4 regions of the Kitasatospora sp. NPDC058243 genome follow, and region 1 is predicted to be linked to each of the others. Evidence: riboswitches for the same ligand, from Rfam matches in the RefSeq annotation. Region 1 holds a riboswitch; each other region holds the start of a gene.
What was found. A riboswitch is a leader RNA that binds a small molecule or an ion and turns the genes downstream of it on or off. The one in region 1 is predicted to bind cobalamin.
Positions count from the first base shown of each region.

Region 2: it holds a riboswitch for cobalamin, as region 1 does, so the genes downstream of both, ACFVX9_RS07530 (cobalamin biosynthesis protein) here and ACFVX9_RS31400 (ribonucleoside-diphosphate reductase subunit alpha) in region 1, are expected to answer to the same signal.
Region 3: it holds a riboswitch for cobalamin, as region 1 does, so the genes downstream of both, metE (5-methyltetrahydropteroyltriglutamate--homocysteine S-methyltransferase) here and ACFVX9_RS31400 (ribonucleoside-diphosphate reductase subunit alpha) in region 1, are expected to answer to the same signal.
Region 4: it holds a riboswitch for cobalamin, as region 1 does, so the genes downstream of both, ACFVX9_RS09760 (CoA-acylating methylmalonate-semialdehyde dehydrogenase) here and ACFVX9_RS31400 (ribonucleoside-diphosphate reductase subunit alpha) in region 1, are expected to answer to the same signal.

Region 1 covers NZ_JBHVWW010000064.1:39,113-43,504, reverse strand. The annotation lists gene ACFVX9_RS31405 (hypothetical protein) at 58-1,077, opposite strand; cobalamin riboswitch at 1,499-1,641, shown strand; gene ACFVX9_RS31400 (ribonucleoside-diphosphate reductase subunit alpha) at 1,833-4,256, shown strand; gene ACFVX9_RS31395 (ribonucleotide-diphosphate reductase subunit beta) at 4,277-4,392, shown strand, end outside.
Region 2 covers NZ_JBHVWW010000007.1:73,048-77,439, forward strand. The annotation lists gene ACFVX9_RS07520 (hypothetical protein) at 1-601, opposite strand, end outside; gene ACFVX9_RS07525 (alpha/beta hydrolase family protein) at 949-2,061, opposite strand; cobalamin riboswitch at 2,359-2,491, shown strand; gene ACFVX9_RS07530 (cobalamin biosynthesis protein) at 2,599-3,567, shown strand; gene ACFVX9_RS07535 (cobyric acid synthase) at 3,564-4,392, shown strand, end outside.
Region 3 covers NZ_JBHVWW010000010.1:44,914-49,305, reverse strand. The annotation lists gene metF (methylenetetrahydrofolate reductase [NAD(P)H]) at 1-506, shown strand, start outside; gene metE (5-methyltetrahydropteroyltriglutamate--homocysteine S-methyltransferase) at 596-2,911, opposite strand; cobalamin riboswitch at 3,076-3,298, opposite strand; gene ACFVX9_RS09825 (ECF transporter S component) at 3,328-4,230, opposite strand; gene ACFVX9_RS09820 (ABC transporter ATP-binding protein) at 4,227-4,392, opposite strand, start outside.
Region 4 covers NZ_JBHVWW010000010.1:25,083-29,474, reverse strand. The annotation lists gene ACFVX9_RS09765 (acyl-CoA dehydrogenase family protein) at 1-572, opposite strand, end outside; gene ACFVX9_RS09760 (CoA-acylating methylmalonate-semialdehyde dehydrogenase) at 580-2,079, opposite strand; cobalamin riboswitch at 2,296-2,487, opposite strand; gene ACFVX9_RS09755 (BlaI/MecI/CopY family transcriptional regulator) at 2,754-3,218, shown strand; gene ACFVX9_RS09750 (M48 family metalloprotease) at 3,209-4,156, shown strand; gene ACFVX9_RS09745 (MarR family winged helix-turn-helix transcriptional regulator) at 4,356-4,392, shown strand, end outside.

The sequences.
Region 1 (4,392 bases):
GCCACACTCCCCCGGCCCCGGCGAGCGAACCCGCCGGGGCCGGGGTGTCACGGCGGATCAGCCGGCCGCGGCGGCCCCCGGCGCACCCGGCGCGGCCGCGGCCTTGGCGCGCTGGAGCAGCTGGCCCTTCACGTGCTCGCCGAAGCCGGCGGCCGCCGCGGTGGCGGCGGCGTCGGCGGTGTTGCCGCCCTTCGCCGAGCCCTCGACCGTGAAGTAGGCGTACCGGCCCAGGGTGTTGTGCGTGTTGGTGCAGCCCGGCGTAGCGCAGAAGGCCGGCGCGCCCGGCGCGACGGCGCCCTTGAGGTGGCCGGTGTAGCTCTTCATCGAGGTCTCGGCCTGGATCTTGTGGTCGAAGACCGCGACGCCGACGGTCACCGCGCTGTCGCCGGAGACGTAGGTCGCCCGGAGCACCTTCTGGCAGCCCTGGTCACCGAGGACCTTGCCGAGCCCGCCGGTCGTCGAGTTCCCGTCCCAGCAGGGCGAGTCCAGCGAGACGAAGGTCCGGTTCCAGGTGGCGCCGTTGACCGTCACCTGGAGTGCGGAGAACAGCGCCCCCGCGTCCTGCGGCGCCGGGTCGGTGGCGGCCTCCCAGATCGGCTTCGACGGGTCGTCCGGCGCGCCGCCCGGGGTGCCGGACGGGTTCCCGCCCGGGGTTCCGGCGGCATTCGGCGCGGCACTCGGTGCGGCGGAGGACGGCCGGTTGGAGGCCGAGGCGGTCGGCCCGGCGGTCGGCTTGTCGCCGTCGCCCTTCGTCAGCAGCACCGCACCGCCCGCGACCAGGCCGCCGACCAGGACGACCGCGACCGCCACGCCGAGGGCCCGCAGCCGGCGGCGGCGCTTGTCGTCCGCCGCGTTGCGGTCCGCCAGCGCCTGCCAGTTCGGCTCGGCGCGCTGCGGCGCCTGGGGCTGCGGGTACGGCTGCGGGTGCGCCTGCGGGTGTCCTTGGGGATGCGTCTGGGGATGCGGCTGGGGGTTCGGCTGCCACTGCGGCGGCAGCTGCTGCCCCGGTTGGCCCGGCTGTGGCAGCGGAGGCTGCCCCGGCGGGCCGGGCTGCGCCACCGGCTGCGCGGGCGGCACCGGAGGCCCGTACGAGGCCGGCGGCGGCCCGAAGCCCCCACTCGGCGGCAACACCGGACCGGGCACCACCGGCGGCTGCTGACCGTGCGCGTCCCCCGGCCCGGCGGGAGGCGTTCCCTGCGGACCCTGCCCGGGTGCGCCAGTTCCGTCGCTCACGCGCCCCCTCGCTTCGCTCGATGATCGCTTCGCGAAACGCGCCCCTCGGCGCTTCGCTCGCTCATGCGCCCAGATCGTAGGGCATGCCCCCGCCAGCCGGTCCGCCCGGTGACCGTTCCGTATCGAAACCAGGACGCCGGAGCCCGGAACCAGGGCCCCGGGAGCCCGGATCCGAGGCGCCCCAAGGCCACGGCCCGCCCCCTCCCAGCACCCCCGGTTATCGCGCCGACACACCGCGCCGTACTACATGTGGGGTCGCATCAGAGAGACACCACAAGATGTATGCTCAATCCTGCTGTCGATGCAGGGGAACCCGGTGCGAATCCGGGACTGCCCCGCAGCGGTGAGCGGGCGGCTCCAGCAGCCGCACCGCGAGTCCGAGTACCTGCCGACGGTGTGCGCACGGGCCCTCCCGCAGAGGCCGCGCCAGCACGAGAACTACCTTCCGGGCCTCGCGGGCGGGCCGGGGACGCCACTGTCGCGCGACGCTTTCTGCGTACGTGCCGTGCTCCCCTGCCCCGAACGGCCCGGTACCCCCCGATCACCGCCGCCGATCGCCGCCAGGAGAGAGCGCCTTGACCACCGCTGCCTCAGCCACCCTGCCCGCCCAGGGCACCGGCCCCGCCCCCACCGACCCGACGGTCTCCGACCCCGGCGGCGCGCTCCTTCGGCTGCTCACCGACCGCAGCGTCGACCTCCCCCAGGTGGACCCCGGCCATGTCGCCGCCGCCGCGCTGCGCGGCCGCCACGCCGGCTCGGACTTCGCCGAGCTGCGCGGGCTGGCCGTGGACGCCGCCGCGTCGATGATCGCCGAGGACCCCCAGTACTCGAAGCTGGCCGCCCGGCTGCTCGCCCTGGAGATCGTCGACGAGGCGAACAGCCAGGGCTCGCGCTCCTTCGCCGCCTCGATCGCCGTCGGCCACGACGAGGGCCTGATCGGCGACACCACCGCCGCCTTCGTCGCCAAGCACGCCGCCGCCCTGGACGCGCTGATCGACGCGCACGGCGACGACCGCTTCGAGTACTTCGGCCTGCGCACCGTGCAGTCCCGCTACCTGCTGCGCCACCCGATCACCCGCAAGGTCATCGAGACCCCGCAGCACTTCCTGCTCCGCGTCGCCTGCGGCCTGGCGGTCGGCGACAGCGAGCAGTCCGTGCGCGAGGTCGCCGAGCTGTACGGCCTGATGAGCCGGCTGGAGTACCTGACCTCCTCGCCGACCCTGTTCAACTCCGGCACCCGGCACCCGCAGATGTCGAGCTGCTACCTGCTCGACTCCCCGCTGGACAACCTGGACTCGATCTACAACCGCTACGCGCAGATCGCCCGGCTGTCCAAGCACGCCGGCGGCATCGGCCTGTCCTACTCGCGCATCCGCTCGCGCGGCAGCCTGATCCGCGGCACCAACGGCAAGTCCAACGGCATCGTCCCGTTCCTGCGCACCCTCGACTCCTCGGTCGCCGCCGTCAACCAGGGCGGCCGCCGCAAGGGCGCGGCCTGCGTCTACCTGGAGACCTGGCACGCCGACATCGAGGAGTTCCTGGAGCTCCGCGACAACACCGGCGAAGAGGCGCGGCGCACCCACAACCTCAACCTGGCGCACTGGATCCCGGACGAGTTCATGCGCCGGGTCAACGCCAACGAGGACTGGTCGCTCTTCTCCCCCGCCGACGTGCCCGAGCTCGTCGACCTGTGGGGCTCCGACTTCGACGAGGCCTACCGCAAGGCCGAGCTGGCCGGCAAGGCCGTGCGCACCATCCCCGCGCAGACCCTGTACGCCCGGATGATGCGCACCCTGGCGCAGACCGGCAACGGCTGGATGACCTTCAAGGACGCCTCCAACCGCGCCGCCAACCAGACCGCGCTGCCCGGCCGCACGGTGCACTCCTCGAACCTGTGCACCGAGATCCTGGAGGTCACGGACGACTCCGAGACCGCCGTCTGCAACCTCGGCTCGGTCAACCTCGGCGCCCACGTCGCCCCCGGGGCCTCCGTCGACGACCTGCTCGGCGCCATGGACTGGGAGCGCCTCGACGCCACCGTCCGCACCGCCGTGACGTTCCTCGACCGCGTGGTGGACATCAACTTCTACCCGACCACCGAGGCCGGCACCTCCAACTCCCGCTGGCGCCCGGTCGGCCTCGGCGTGATGGGCCTCCAGGACGTCTTCTTCAAGCTGCGGATCGACTTCGACTCCGCCGAGGCCGCGCGGCTCTCCACCCTCATCGCCGAGCGCATCATGCTCACCGCGTACGAGCGCTCCGCCGACCTGGCCGAGCAGCTGGGCCGCCACGAGGCCTACGGCGAGACCCGCGCCGCCCGCGGCGAACTGCACATCGACCACTTCCCGACGGCCGCCCCGCAGTGGGCCGACCGCTGGACCGCGCTGCGCGCCCGCATCGCCGAGACCGGCCTGCGCAACTCGCTGCTGCTGGCCATCGCGCCGACCGCGACCATCGCGTCCATCGCCGGCGTCTACGAGTGCATCGAGCCGCAGGTCTCCAACCTGTTCAAGCGCGAGACGCTGTCCGGCGAGTTCCTCCAGGTCAACCCGTACCTGGTGCGCGAGCTCAAGGAGCTCGGCGTCTGGGACCAGCAGACCCGCGACGCCCTGCGCGAGGCCAACGGCTCCGTCCAGGAACTGGGCTGGCTGCCCGCCGAGGTCCGCTCGCTCTACCGCACCGCCTGGGAGCTGCCCCAGCGCGCGCTGATCGACCTGGCCGCGGCCCGCATGCCGTACCTCGACCAGAGCCAGTCGCTGAACCTGTTCATGGCGGCGCCGACCATCGGCAAGCTCAGCTCGATGTACGCCTACGCGTGGAAGGTCGGTCTCAAGACCACCTACTACCTGCGCTCGCGCCCGGCGACCCGGATCGCCCAGGCCGCCTCCGGTGCCGCCCGCGCCGCCGCGCCCGCGTCCGCGTCCGCGCCCGTGCCGGTGAACACCCCGACCCTCACCCCGGAGGAGGAGGCCGCGCTGGCCTGCTCCCTGGAGAACCCCGAGTCCTGCGAGGCCTGCCAGTGAGCACCCCCGACCGCGAGAAGATGCTGCTCGACCCCGGCTTCGAGCTGACCCTGCGCCCGATGCGCTACCCGTCGTTCTACGACCGGTACCGGGACGCGATCAAGAACACCTGGACCGTCGAGGAGGTGGACCTGCA
Region 2 (4,392 bases), on a different contig from region 1:
GGCGCTCGTCCAGACCCCGGCGCAGCAGCTCCAGCAGTTCGCCGTCCGACACCGGACCGGCCACCAGGTGCAGGAACGACAGCAACTGCGGCGCCTGGTCCACCGCCTGGCCGGCCAGCACCGCGAACACGCCCCGCAGAGCGGCCGGCGGCACCGGGGCCAGCAGCGTCCAGGCGTCGAACAGCGCCGACCAGCCGCGGACCACCGCCTCGTCGTCATGCTCCCAGGCGTGCAGGCGCCAGCCCGGGACCGCACCGCCGTCCCTGGCCTCCACCAGGCCGACCAGCAGTGCCTGCCCCCACGCCTTGGCGGCGGCGCCGACCGTCATGGCCAGCGCCCGACCCGCCGCACGGGCGTCGTCGGGCAGCAGCTCGCCCCGCTTGTCGACCTCTTCCAGGTCCCCCGCCCAGCGGGCGATCCGGACGGCGTCCACCAGCATCCGGCGGGCCAGCGGCGCCAGCTCGGCCGGCGCGGGAAAGCCCTCCGGTACGGGAACCCTCCCCCGACCGGGCGCCGCAGCGGGCCCTCGTCGGCGGGGTACCCCGGCCCCGCCCGGCTTGCCGGCGGCGGGCCGGTGGGCCGTACCGGGGAGACGGGTCACCGTCGCACCAGTACCGATCGTCGGAGGGAGCGGGGCATCACGGTCGCGCGGATTCCGAGACGTCACGTCGAGCAGTCTTCCCCTTGTACCGGCCTTCTGTCACATCCGGTTGGCTGTACGGACGGGCGGCCGTCGACGGCGCCTCCCCAAGATCGGGCAACAATCGGGCAACAGAGGCAAACCGCCTGGCCGGAAACAGGTGGCGGGGGCATGCCATCCCGGCTCAACCCTTGCGGCGGCGGTCGCGCTACCCGCCCGACCGGTCACACTCCGTGGCTGACGGGTGAGGTCCGGGTTTCGTACAGAGGCCCTGTCGGTGTGACTTCTCGTGCGGGGGGGGGCTGGGTTCAGAGAAGGGGGGTGAGCCAGCGGCGGAGGAGTTCGGTGTAGTGGGTGGGGGCGGAGTTCCAGAGGGTGGCGTGGTCGGCGCCCGGGAAAGGCCGGAGGCTGACCACGCCGGGGCGGGCGGCGGCGAGGCGCTCGGCGGCGCGGAAGGGGGCGACCTGATCGTCGGGGCTGTGCAGGAGGAGGGTGGGGACGCGCAGGTCGGCGCCCTCGGCGATGCGGCTGAAGTCGGCGAGGTCGACGCCGGTGCGGCCCTCGGCCGCGAGGGCGCCGAGCTCGGCGGCGGCGCCGGTGTAGCCGGCCCGGGCGGCGCCGCGGCGGGCGGTGGCGGGCAGGTCGAGGACCGGCGAGTCCAGGACGAGGCCGCTGATGGCATGGGCCCAGGCGGAGCGGGAGGCCGTCTGGAGGGCCATGGTGGCGCCGAGGGACCAGCCGTACAGGATGACCCGGCCGGCGCCGCTGTCGAGGGCGAGCCGGACCGCCGACTCGACGTCGCGCCACTCGGTCTCGCCGAAGTGGCCGAGCCCGTCCGGCGAGGCGGGGGCGCCCTGGTCGCCCCGGTAGGTGACGGCGAGGGCGGGCAGGGCGAGGCGGTCGAGGACGGGGAGGATCGGGAGGGTCTGCTGCCGGTCGGCGCCGGGGCCGTGGACGAGGATCACCCAGGTGCCGCGTTTGCCGTCGAGGCGCCAGGCGGGGAGGGCGCCGAGTTCGCCGTCGGCGGCGGTGTCGGTGAAGGGGAGGCCGAGCGCCTCCGTGGGGTCGCCGAGGTGGACGCGGGGGGTGAAGCGGACCTCGGTGCCGGGGGTGAGGGTGCCCCGGTCGGCGCGGACGAGGCGACGGGTGACACCGTTCTCGTCGCTGTGCAGGACGTCCTCGACGACGGCGTGGCCGTGGTCGTCCCACTCCACGGCCCATCGGCCGGGGCGCAGGCTCTCGGGGCGGCGGTTGAAGGTGATCCGGCCCGCGGCGAGGCTCCGCACCAGGACGGGGCCCGACTCCCGGACGGCGCTCGCCGGGTGGACCAGCCGTTCGGAGGCCCGACGGCCGATCACCAGGACGGCGGCCCCGGCGCCGACGACGGCGGCCGCCACGACGGCCGCGGTTCCCCAACGCATATCGCTCCCCGCTCTGCTGGTCTTGGCTGGTCTTGGACCGGACGGTGTCCGGGCGGTGTCCGGGCGCTGCTCGGACGGTGTTCGGGCACCAGTTCACCGGGGGGCCGCGCGGGCGGCCACCGGGCTGGGCCGTCCGGGGTACGGCGGGGCGTCGGGCGGGGCGGGCGTCAGGCGGGCCTCGGGCGGGCGAGAACGGCACCGGCGACAGGGCTCCGAGGTGTGACCAACCCCTCCGTGACCTCGGTTGACTCCCGGTTCGGCCGCGTGATGGGATCCTGGGGCCAAACGGAGGCATGCAGAGGAAGCCGGTGCGAGTCCGGCGCGGTCCCGCCACTGTCACCGGGGAGCACGCTCGGAACATTGCCACGGCGGACCGTCAGAAGCCGCTGGAAGGCCCGGGGGTGCGTCCGACCCGGAAGCCAGGAGACTCTCGCCCCCGGTACGTCGATCCAGGGCGCGGACCCTGAGTGAGGACACGCACGCGATGCAGGCTGCCCCGACCCGCCGGACCCCACGCGGCCTTCCGCCGAACCCGCCGTGCGCCCGCTGACCCGCGCCGCCGCGTTCGCGCTCGGCGCCGCCGCGGGCTTCGCCGCGGACGCCCGCTTCGCCGACCCCCGGCGCGGCCACCCGGTGGCCGTCTTCGGCGGCGCGGCGACCCGGCTGGAGCGGCGGGTGTGGCAGGACGACCGGGTGGCCGGCGCCGGGTACACGGCGCTGTGCGTGGGCGCGGTCGCGGCCGGCGCGGTGGCCCTGGACCGTACGGTGGGCCGGCGTCCGCTGGGCCGGGCCGCGCTGGCGGCCGCCGCGACCTGGACGGTGCTGGGCGGCACCTCGCTGACCCGGGAGGCGCGCACCATCGGCCGGTCGCTGGCCACGGGCGACCTGACGGCCGCGCGGGAACGGCTGCCGCACCTGTGCGGGCGGGATCCGAGCGCGCTGGACGGGCCGCAGATCGCCCGCGCGGTGGTCGAGTCGGTCGCCGAGAACACGGCGGACGCCGTGGTGAACGCGCTGGTCTGGGGCACGCTGGCGGGCACGCCGGGGCTGCTGGCGTTCCGCGCGGTGAACACGCTGGACGCGATGGTCGGCCACCGCTCGCCGCGGTACGCCCGGTTCGGCTGGGCCTCGGCCCGGCTGGACGACGTGGCGGGCTGGCCGGGCGCCCGGCTGACGGCGCTGCTCACGGTGGCCGCCGCGCCGCAGCCGAAAACGGCCTGGCGGGTCTGGCGGCGGGACGGTTCGGCGCACCCGAGCCCGAACGCGGGCCAGGCGGAGGCGGCCTTCGCGGGCGCGGTGGGCGTCCGGCTGGGCGGGACCCTCCAGTACGGGGAGCGGGTGGAGCACCGGCCGGTGCTGGGCGCGGAGTTGCGCCCGGTGACGGTGGACGACATCGAGCGGGCCTGCGTGCTCTCCCGGCGGGTGGGCGCGCTGGCCCTGGGTACGACGGTCGCGGGGCACGTCGCGCTGCGCTTGCTGACGACACGGTGGAGGGGAAGGGCATGAGCAACGCACTGCTGGTCGCCGGGACGACCTCGGACGCGGGCAAGAGTGTGGTGACCGCGGGCATCTGCCGCTGGCTGGCCCGGCAGGGGGTGCGGGTCGCGCCGTTCAAGGCGCAGAACATGTCGCTGAACTCCTTCGTCACCGCCGACGGCGCCGAGATCGGCCGGGCGCAGGCGATGCAGGCGCAGGCGGCCCGGGTGGAGCCGGAGGCGGCGATGAACCCGGTGCTGCTGAAGCCGGGCGCGGACGGCCGCAGCCAGGTGGTGCTGCTGGGCCGGCCGGTCGCCGAGGTGGGCGCGCTGGACTACCGCGAGCGCAAGCCCGTCCTGCTGGAACGGTCGCTGGAGTGCCTGGCGGATCTGCGCCGCCGCTACGAGGTGGTGGTCTGCGAGGGCGCCGGTTCGCCCGCCGAGATCAACCTGCGGGACCGGGACATCGCCAACATGGGCCTGGCGACGGCCGCCGGGCTGCCGGTGGTGGTGGTCGGGGACATCGACCGCGGCGGCGTCTTCGCGGCGATGTACGGGACGCTGGCGCTGCTGTCGGCGCAGGACCAGCGGCACGTGGCGGGCTGGTTCGTCAACAAGTTCCGCGGCGACGCGCGGCTGCTGGCGCCCGGCCTGGAGATGCTGCACGGGCTGACCGGCCGTCCGGTGCTGGGCACCCTACCGATGCTGCCGGGCCTGTGGCTGGACGCCGAGGACTCGCTGGACCTGTCCACGGTGGTGGACCGGGTCGACGGCCGCGGCCCGCTCGGGGCGGACGTGCTGCGGGTGGCCGTGGTGCGCTTCCCCCGGCTGTCGAACTTCACCGACCTGGACGCCC
Region 3 (4,392 bases), on a different contig from region 1:
TGGAGTACGCCGCCGACCTGGTACGGCTGATCAAGGAGTCCGGCGACTTCTGCGTCGGCGTGGCCGCGTTCCCCGACCTGCACCCGAGGTCCCCCGACTGGGATTCCGAGATCAGGCACTTCATCGAGAAGTGCCGGGCCGGAGCCGACTACGCCATCACCCAGATGTTCTTCGACGTGGACAGCTACCTCCGTTTCCGGGATCGACTGGAATCGGCCGGCTGCACCGTTCCGGTCATTCCTGAGATCATGCCGGTGACCAGCATCCGGTCACTTCGGAGGATTCCGACGCTGACCACCGCCGCCATTCCCGATGAGCTTTCCGAAAGCATGCTGAAGCAGCAGGACAACCCGAAGGCCGTCCGGGCGATCGGTATCGATCACGCCACCGGAATGTGCCGGCGCCTGCTGTCCGAGGAAGTTCCCGGGCTGCATTTCATGACCATGAACTTCTCGACGGTGACGACGGAGATCTACCAGAACCTCGGGCTTCCCGGGTCCGGGTGAAACCGGCCGGGCCGCCGTCGGGGAAGCGGCCCGACCCGGCCGGGCGCCGCACGGCGTGCGGGGCCCGGCCGGGTCGCGTCACCGGTGGGTCAGCCGGCCAGCTCCGCGCGCAGGTGGCGGGCGGCGCCGACGAGGCTGTCGAGCGAGGCGCGGGTCTCCGTCCAGCCGCGGGTCTTCAGGCCGCAGTCGGGGTTGACCCAGAGCCGCTCTGCGGGGATGGCGGCCAGGCCCGCGCGCAGCAGTTCCACGGCCTCCTCGGTGCTCGGGACGCGCGGGGAGTGGATGTCCCAGACGCCCGGGCCGACCTCGCGCGGGTAGCCGGCCCCGGCGAGCTCTCCGGCGACCTCCATGTGCGAGCGGGTGGCCTCCAGCGAGATGACGTCCGCGTCGAGCTCGTCGATCGCCGTCATGATCGCGCCGAACTCGGCGTAGCACATGTGGGTGTGGACCTGGGTGTCGGCGCGGACGCCCGAGGTGGCCAGGCGGAAGGACTCGGTCGCCCACGCCAGGTACGCCGGGCGGTCGGCGGCGCGCAACGGCAGGGTCTCGCGCAGGGCCGGCTCGTCGACCTGGACGACGGCCGCGCCCGCGGCCTCCAGGTCGGTGACCTCGTCGCGCAGGGCGAGGGCGACCTGGCGGGCGGTGTCGCCGAGCGGCTGGTCGTCTCGGACGAAGGACCAGGCGAGCATCGTGACGGGGCCGGTGAGCATGCCCTTGACCGGGCGGTCGGTGAGGCCCTGCGCGTAGCGGAACCAGTCGACGGTCATCGGGTGCGGGCGGGAGATGTCCCCGGCCAGGACCGGCGGGCGCACGTACCGGGTGCCGTAGGACTGGACCCAGCCGTGCCGGGTGGCGAGGTAGCCGGTGAGCTGTTCGGCGAAGTACTGGACCATGTCGTTGCGCTCGGGCTCGCCGTGCACCAGGACGTCCAGTCCGGCCTTCTCCTGGAAGGCGATGACCTCCCGGACCTCGGTCTCCATCCGCTCCCGGTAGGCCGCCGCGTCGATCCGGCCCGCCGTGAGGTCGGCCCGCGCGACCCGCAGTTCGGAGGTCTGCGGGAACGAGCCGATGGTGGTGGTCGGCAGCAGCGGCAGGCCGAGCCGGGCACGCTGGGCCTCGGCCCGCTGCGGGTAGGCCTGGGCGCGGCGCGCGTCCGCGTCGGTGACGGCGGCGGTGCGGGCGCGCACCGCCGGGTCGTGGGTGATCGGCGAGTTGGCGCGCGAGGCGAGGTCGGCGCGGTTGGCGGCCAGGTCGGCGGCGATCGCCCCCGTACCCTCGCGCAGGCCCCGGGCCAGCAGCGCCACCTCCCTGGCCTTCTGCTGGGCGAAGGCGAGCCAGCGCAGGATCTGCGGGTCGACGTCGCGTTCGGCGGCGGCGTCCAGCGGCACGTGCAGCAGGGAGCAGGACGGCGCGACGTCGACCCGCTCGGCCAGGCCCAGCAGGGTCGCCAGGGTGGCCAGCGACTTCTCCAGGTCGTTGATCCAGATGTTGCGGCCGTCGACCACCCCGGCGACCAGCCGCTTGCCGGGCAGCCCGCCGACGGCGGCCAGGTCGTCAAGGTTCGCCGCGGCGGGCCCCGTGAAGTCCAGCGCCAGGCCCTCGACCGGGGCCTTGGCCAGCACCGGCAGGGCCTCGCCCAGGCGGTCGAAGTAGCTCGCGACCAGCAGCTTCGGACGGTCCGCCAGGCCGCCCAGCTCACGGTAGGCGCGGGCGGCGGCGTTCAGCTCGGCCGGGGTGCGGTCCTGCACCAGGGCGGGCTCGTCCAGCTGCACCCACTGCGCCCCGGCCGCCTTCAGGTCCGCCAGCAGCTGCGCGTAGACGGGCAGCAGCCGGTCCAGCAGGGTGATCGGCTGGAAGTCCTCGGCGACGCCGGGGGCGGGCTTGGCGAGCAGCAGGTAGGTGAGGGGGCCGACGAGCACGGGGCGTGCGGTGTGGCCGAGCGCCAGCGCCTCCCGGAACTCCCCGACGGCCTTGGCCGGGTTCGCGGTGAAGACGGTGTCCGGGCCGAGTTCGGGCACCAGGTAGTGGTAGTTGGTGTCGAACCACTTGGTCATCTCCAGTGGCGCGACCTCCTGGGTGCCGCGTGCCATGGCGAAGTAGCCGTCCAGCGCGTCGATTTCGACCGCATCCCGGTGCCGGGGCGGGATCGCGCCGACGGCGACCGTGGTGTCCAGCACGTGGTCGTAGAGCGAGAAGTCGCCGGTGGGCACTTCCAGGACACCGGCCCCGGCGAGCTGCGCCCAGTTCTTCCGGCGCAGGCCGACCGCCGTCTCCCGCAGGGCGTCGGCGGTGACCGTGCCCTTCCAGTAGCCCTCGACGGCCTTCTTCAGCTCCCGGCCCTGGCCCTGCCGGGGGTAGCCGTACACGGTGGCCCTGGTTGCCGCGGCTGCGGACTTCGTGGTCAAGGGACTCTCCTTCGCGAGTCTGGCTCCTCAAGTGCCCGGGGACGGGACGAGAGCGCGAAGGGATGACGAACCGGGCGGCGGCTCACGTCGATGCGCGTGCCGGACCCGCCTGGTATGGTCGCCGACCCGCCCACGAGGTCACCGGGATATCCGCACGCGGAACGGTCCGCGGGCGGGCAACGGGCAGGTCTTCGGACTCGTGGGCGCACCGGGCCTGTTGGCGTCCGGTACCTACTGGCCATCGCTTCCCAGACCCGTCCCGGGTCCAGTGCGTATGACGGCGGTCGTTCCCACTCACCGCTGCGGGGCAGTCCCGGATTCCCACCGGGTTCCCTCTTGCGACGTCCTGCCTGGCGGGCAGGACGAACCAGCTGCGTCGCCAGCTTAGGGGCAAACCGCCGGGGCCGACGCGGAATTCACGGAAGCCGTCCGCATGGTGAGACTCCCTCGCCGCTCGCGGAGCCGGTGGCGGTGCCGTTCGCGGCGGCGTTCGCGGTGTCGTTCGCGGTGACTCGTCGACCGTCCGGGGCGTCCGGGGCTTCGAAGCGCACCATGGGCTCGAAGTTGGCGCGGCGGGCCGCGCGGCGGAAGACGGTGAGGACGGCCGGGCCGACGACGAGCACGGCGGTGAAGGTGGTGACGGCCCGGCCGGTGTCCCAGCCGAGCGAGGTGGCGAGGTCGAAGAGCAGGTAGCGGTGCCACTGCTCGGTGAAGGGCAGCCCCGGCAGGTAGGCGATGGAACTGTTCGGGTCGGTGGAGAACGGCCAGAAGGAGAGGTTGAGGAGGAAGCCGAAGAGGTACCCGGAGAACGCCCCGTACGCGGCCAGCATCGCCACCTCCCAGCGCCGCCGTCGGGTTCTCGGCAGCAGCCCGGCGAGCATGCCGACGAACGCGCAGCCGAACATCTGGTACGGCATCCAGGGGCCGACGCCGCCGGTGAGCAGCGCGGAGGCGAACAGCGAGGTGCAGCCGAGGGTGAAGCCGAAGCCCGGGCCGAAGACCCGGCCGGCCAGGACGAGGAGGAAGAAGACCGTCTCCACCCCGGCGGTGCCGGCGCCGAGCGGGCGCAGTCCGGCGTTGACGGCGGACAGGACGCCGAGCATGGCGAGGGCCTTGGCGTCGATGCCGCCGGCCGCGATCTCGGCGATGACGACGGCGAGCACCAGGACCAGCAGGGCGCCGAAGATCAGCGGCGGGGCGTAGGAGGAACCGAACTTCCCGGGGGCGACGACGAACGGCCAGGTGAAGGCGACCAGGCCGATGAAGGCGGCCAGGGCCGCGACGACGCGGGCCCGGCCGGGGATCCGGACGGCGCTCACCGGGCGGCCTGCGCGGGCGCGAGGGCGGCGGCGACCTGCCGGGTGGTCAGGTAGGGCAGCGGGGCGAGGACCTTGGCGGTCTGGGGGGCGAAGGTGGGCGAGGCGACGATGACCTCGGCGGTGGGACCGTCGGCGACGATCTCGCCCTCGGCCATCACCACC
Region 4 (4,392 bases), on a different contig from region 1:
GAGACGCCGGCGTCGTCGCGTTCGACGACGAACGCGGACACCCCGCCGGCCCCCGGCCCGCCGGTGCGGGCCATCACCAGGTAGACCTGGGAGACGCCCGCGCCCGAGATGAACTGCTTGACGCCGTCGAGGACCCAGTGCGCCCCGTCCCGGCGGGCTCGGGTGGTCAGTGCCGCCGCGTCCGAGCCCGCGCCGGGCTCGGTGAGGCAGTAGCTGGCGGGGGTCGCCATGGCGCTGAGGCCCGGCAGCCAGCGGGCGCGCTGGGCGTCGTCGCCGTAGCGGTCGATCATCCAGGCGACCATGTTGTGGATGGACAGGTAGGCGGCGATGGACGGGCAGCCGGTGGCCAGCGCCTCGAACACCAGCACGCCGTCGGCGCGGGTGAGCCCGGAGCCGCCGGACTCCTCGCGGACGTAGACACCGGCCAGGCCGACGTCCGCCGCCTTGCGCAGCACGTCCACCGGGAAGTGCTTGGCCTGGTCCCACGCGACCGCGTTCGGCGCCAGGTGTTCGCGGGCGAAGGCCCGGGTGGTCGCCGCGATGGCGAGCTGGTCCTCTGTGAGGTCGTGCACGGCGCCCTCAGCCCATCGTCGGGATGGTGAAGCTCGCGCCCTCCTTGACCCCGGAGGGCCAGCGCGAGGTGACGGTGCGGGTGCGGGTGTAGAAGCGGATCGAGTCCGGCCCGTGCTGGTTGAGGTCGCCGAACCCGGAGCGCTTCCAGCCGCCGAAGGTGTGGTACGCGACCGGCACGGGGATCGGCACGTTGACGCCGACCATGCCGGTGTTCACCCGGCGGGCGAAGTCCCGCGCCGTGTCGCCGTCCCGGGTGTAGACGGCCACGCCGTTGCCGAACTCGTGCTCGCCGGGCAGGCGCAGCGCCTCCTCGTAGTCGGCGGCGCGGAGCACGGTCAGGACGGGGCCGAAGATCTCCTCCCGGTAGATCCGCATGTCGGGCGTGACGCGGTCGAACAGCGAGGCGCCGAGGAAGTAGCCGTCCTCGTGCCCCTCCAGCCGGAAGTCCCGCCCGTCGACGACGAGTTCGGCGCCCTCCTCGACCCCGAGGTCCAGGTAGCCGCGGACCCGCTCCAGCGCGTCGGCGCCGACCAGCGGGCCGAAGTCCGCCGCCGGGTCGTCCGAGCGCCCGACCTTCAACGCGGCGATCCGCTCGACCAGTTTGGCCACCAGGGCGTCGGCGGTCTCCTCCCCCACCGGGACGGCCACCGAGATCGCCATGCAGCGCTCGCCGGCCGAGCCGTAGCCGGCGCCGATCAGCGCGTCCGCGGCCTGGTCGAGGTCGGCGTCCGGCATCACGACCAGGTGGTTCTTGGCGCCGCCGAAGCACTGCGCCCGCTTCCCGTGCGCGGCGGCGGTGGCGTACACGTACTGGGCGATCGGTGTGGAGCCGACGAACCCGACCGCCTGCACCCGCGGGTCCTCCAGCAGGGTGTCGACGGCCTCCTTGCCGCCGTTGACCACGTTCAGCACGCCCGGCGGCAGCCCGGCCTCCAGGAACAGCTCGGCGAGGCGCAGCGGCACCGAGGGGTCGCGCTCCGAGGGCTTGAGGACGAAGGCGTTGCCGCAGGCGATGGCGGGTGCGGCCTTCCAGAGCGGGATCATCGCGGGGAAGTTGAACGGCGTGATGCCCGCGACCACGCCGAGCGGCTGGCGCATCGAGTACACGTCGATGCCGGTGCCCGCGTTGTCGCTGAACTCGCCCTTCAGCAGGTGCGGGATGCCGGCGGCGAACTCCACGACCTCCAGGCCGCGTTGGATGTCCCCGTGGGCGTCGGCCACGGTCTTGCCGTGCTCGGCGGACAGCAGCCGGGCCAGTTCCTCCTTCTCCTGCTCGACGAGTTGGAGGAAGCGCAGCAGGACGCGGGCGCGCCGCTGCGGGTTCCACGCGGCCCATGCGGGCTGGGCCTGCGCGGCGTCGGCGATCACCGCCTCGACCTCGGCCCGGCTCGCCAGCGGCACCCGGGCCTGCACCCGGCCGGTGTTGGGGTCGTACACGTCGCCGAAGCGACCGGAGGTGCCGGCGGTGGGCTTGCCGGCGACGAAGTGGGTCAGTTCTCGGACCATCGGGTTCCTTCTCTCGACAGGGGTGGGGAGAGGAGGAGGATCGGAGGCCGCCGCCGGTCGGCGGGCGCACGGTGGTGCGCCCCGCGACACGGGCGTGCGGCGGCGGAACGGAACGTCAGGGCGTCGGGGCCCCGGCGGCCGTGGGCACGGGACGACCAGGAGCGGCAGTGGAGCGGGAGCAGCCCGGAGTCATGCGTGTCGTCTCCATCCTCGTGGAAAACACGGAACACCCGCGGCCGGTATCCTGACTCCCGGATCACCGCACGCCCCCAGGCCTTCCCGGCTGGCTGCCAGTGGCCTTCATCTGCGAGGACGAACTCCCCGGTCACAGTGGCGGGACCGTGCCGGACTCACACCGGCTTCCCTGACACCGCGGACCTGCCGTCGACCATATAGTTGGACGTCCTAGTAAGTCCAGAGGCCCGCACGCGCGTTGCGCCATCGGCTTTCCACCGCGCCGAGCGGCACGTGACCGGACGGTGTCCGCAAATCAGGCGCCCGGCAGCGCGGGGCCACGAGCCCGTAAAGTTAGCTGAGGCACACCTAAGCAACACAGGCCGGGCCCATCTTCGCCATACCGGCGCGGGCAGGCCTCGGCCGCCGACCGCTGTCGGCGCCGGAGGTGCGCCTGCCGGGAGTGTGCCTTCCGGGAGTGTCGGGACAGGGAGAACGATGTGAGGGTCGGTCGGGACGCCAGGCGTCCGCACGGGGAACTGGTCGCGGACGTGCTGGCGGTGTTGTGGGCGGCCGGCGAGCCGCTGACCGCCCAGCAGGTCAAGGAGGCGCTGGACCACGGGCTGGCCCGCACCACCGTGACGACGATCCTCACGCGCCTGCACGAGAAGGGGACCCTGGTCCGCAGCCGCCCCGCGCGGTCCTTCGCCTACGCCCCGGTGGAGGACGCCGCCGGACTGGCGGCCGGGCGCATGCGCCGGGAGTTGGAGAAGGAACCCCAGCGGGACCTCGTGCTGAAGCGGTTCGTCTCCTCCCTGTCCGAGGACGACGAGGACGTGCTGCGCCGCCTGCTCCTCGATGCCCAGACCGAGGCCGAGGCCCAGACCGGGGCCCAGACCGGGGCCAGGGCCGCGACCGCGGCGGACTCCGGCAGGCCCGGGCCCGAGGACGACGCATGGGCCTGATCCTGACGGTCGTCGCCCTGGCCCTGCTGCTCCCCTGGGCCGCGGCGCCCGCCGCACGCCGCTTGGCCCTGCTGCTCCCTCCGCGCGAGGCCTCGCTCGTACTCACGGGCGCGGCCGTCCTGCTGGCGGGCGGCACCGTCGCGGCACTCGCCGGGCTGTTCCACGTCCCGTTCCTGGCAGGCCTGGAGCACCTGCCGCTGTCCGGCGTCGTCGCCCGGTGGCCGGCCGTGGTGCCGGTGTCCTGCGCTGCCGGGGCCGCGCTGGCCGTCCAGGCCGTACGGCTGACGCTGCGGTGGCGCGGGCACCGCGTGCTCCTCGCCCGCGCCTGGGGCCTGACCGCTGATGCGACGAGCGACGGCGACCTGCTCGTGGTCGCGGGCAAGGACGCCGAGGCCTTCGCCCTGCCCGGCCACCGGGGGCGCCCCGGCCGCGTCGTCGTCTCGGCCGGCATGCTGAGCGCGCTGGGCCCGGCGGAGCGCGCGGTGCTCCTCGCCCACGAGCGCGCCCACCTGCGCGGGCGCCACCACCTGCTGTCCGCCGCCGTCGACCTCGCCGCCGCCGTACACCCGGCGCTGGCCCGGCTGCGGGCCGACCTCGACTACCACCTGGAACGCTGGGCCGACGAGCAGGCCGCCGCCGCGGTCGCCGACCGGCGCACCGCCGCGACCGCCATCGCCCGGGCGGCCCTGGCCGGATCGCCGTCCGCCCGCCGAACCGCCGGGCCCCTGCTGTCCGTGAACACCGGCCCCGTGCCCCAGCGCGTCCAGGCCCTCCTGGGCCCCGCACCCGCCCGCCCGACCGGCCGCAGGGCGCACGCCGCCGTCGCCCTGGTCGCCGCCGTCACGGTCGCGGCCCTGCTCGGCGTGGCCTTGGCCTACGGGCTGCACGAGTACGTCGAGTACGCGGCCCGGACCCTGAGGGCTCACGGCCCGGTCTGACGACATCGATGTAGACCAACCGTGCGGGTCCGGCTATGGTGAGGCTCGGCTTACCCGTGCGGGTCTTGGCGCAGCCGCCCGCCCGCCGGCGATCAGAGGCCGCGTTCACTCCGGCCTCCGGGCTCGGCATCCCCGCGCGGGTGCCGCCACCATGGCCCCGGTCCGAGAACACGGCGGCCACCGGACGATGGGACCTGGCGTGTACGACGGGAGGACGGGCTCGACGAGCCCCTTCG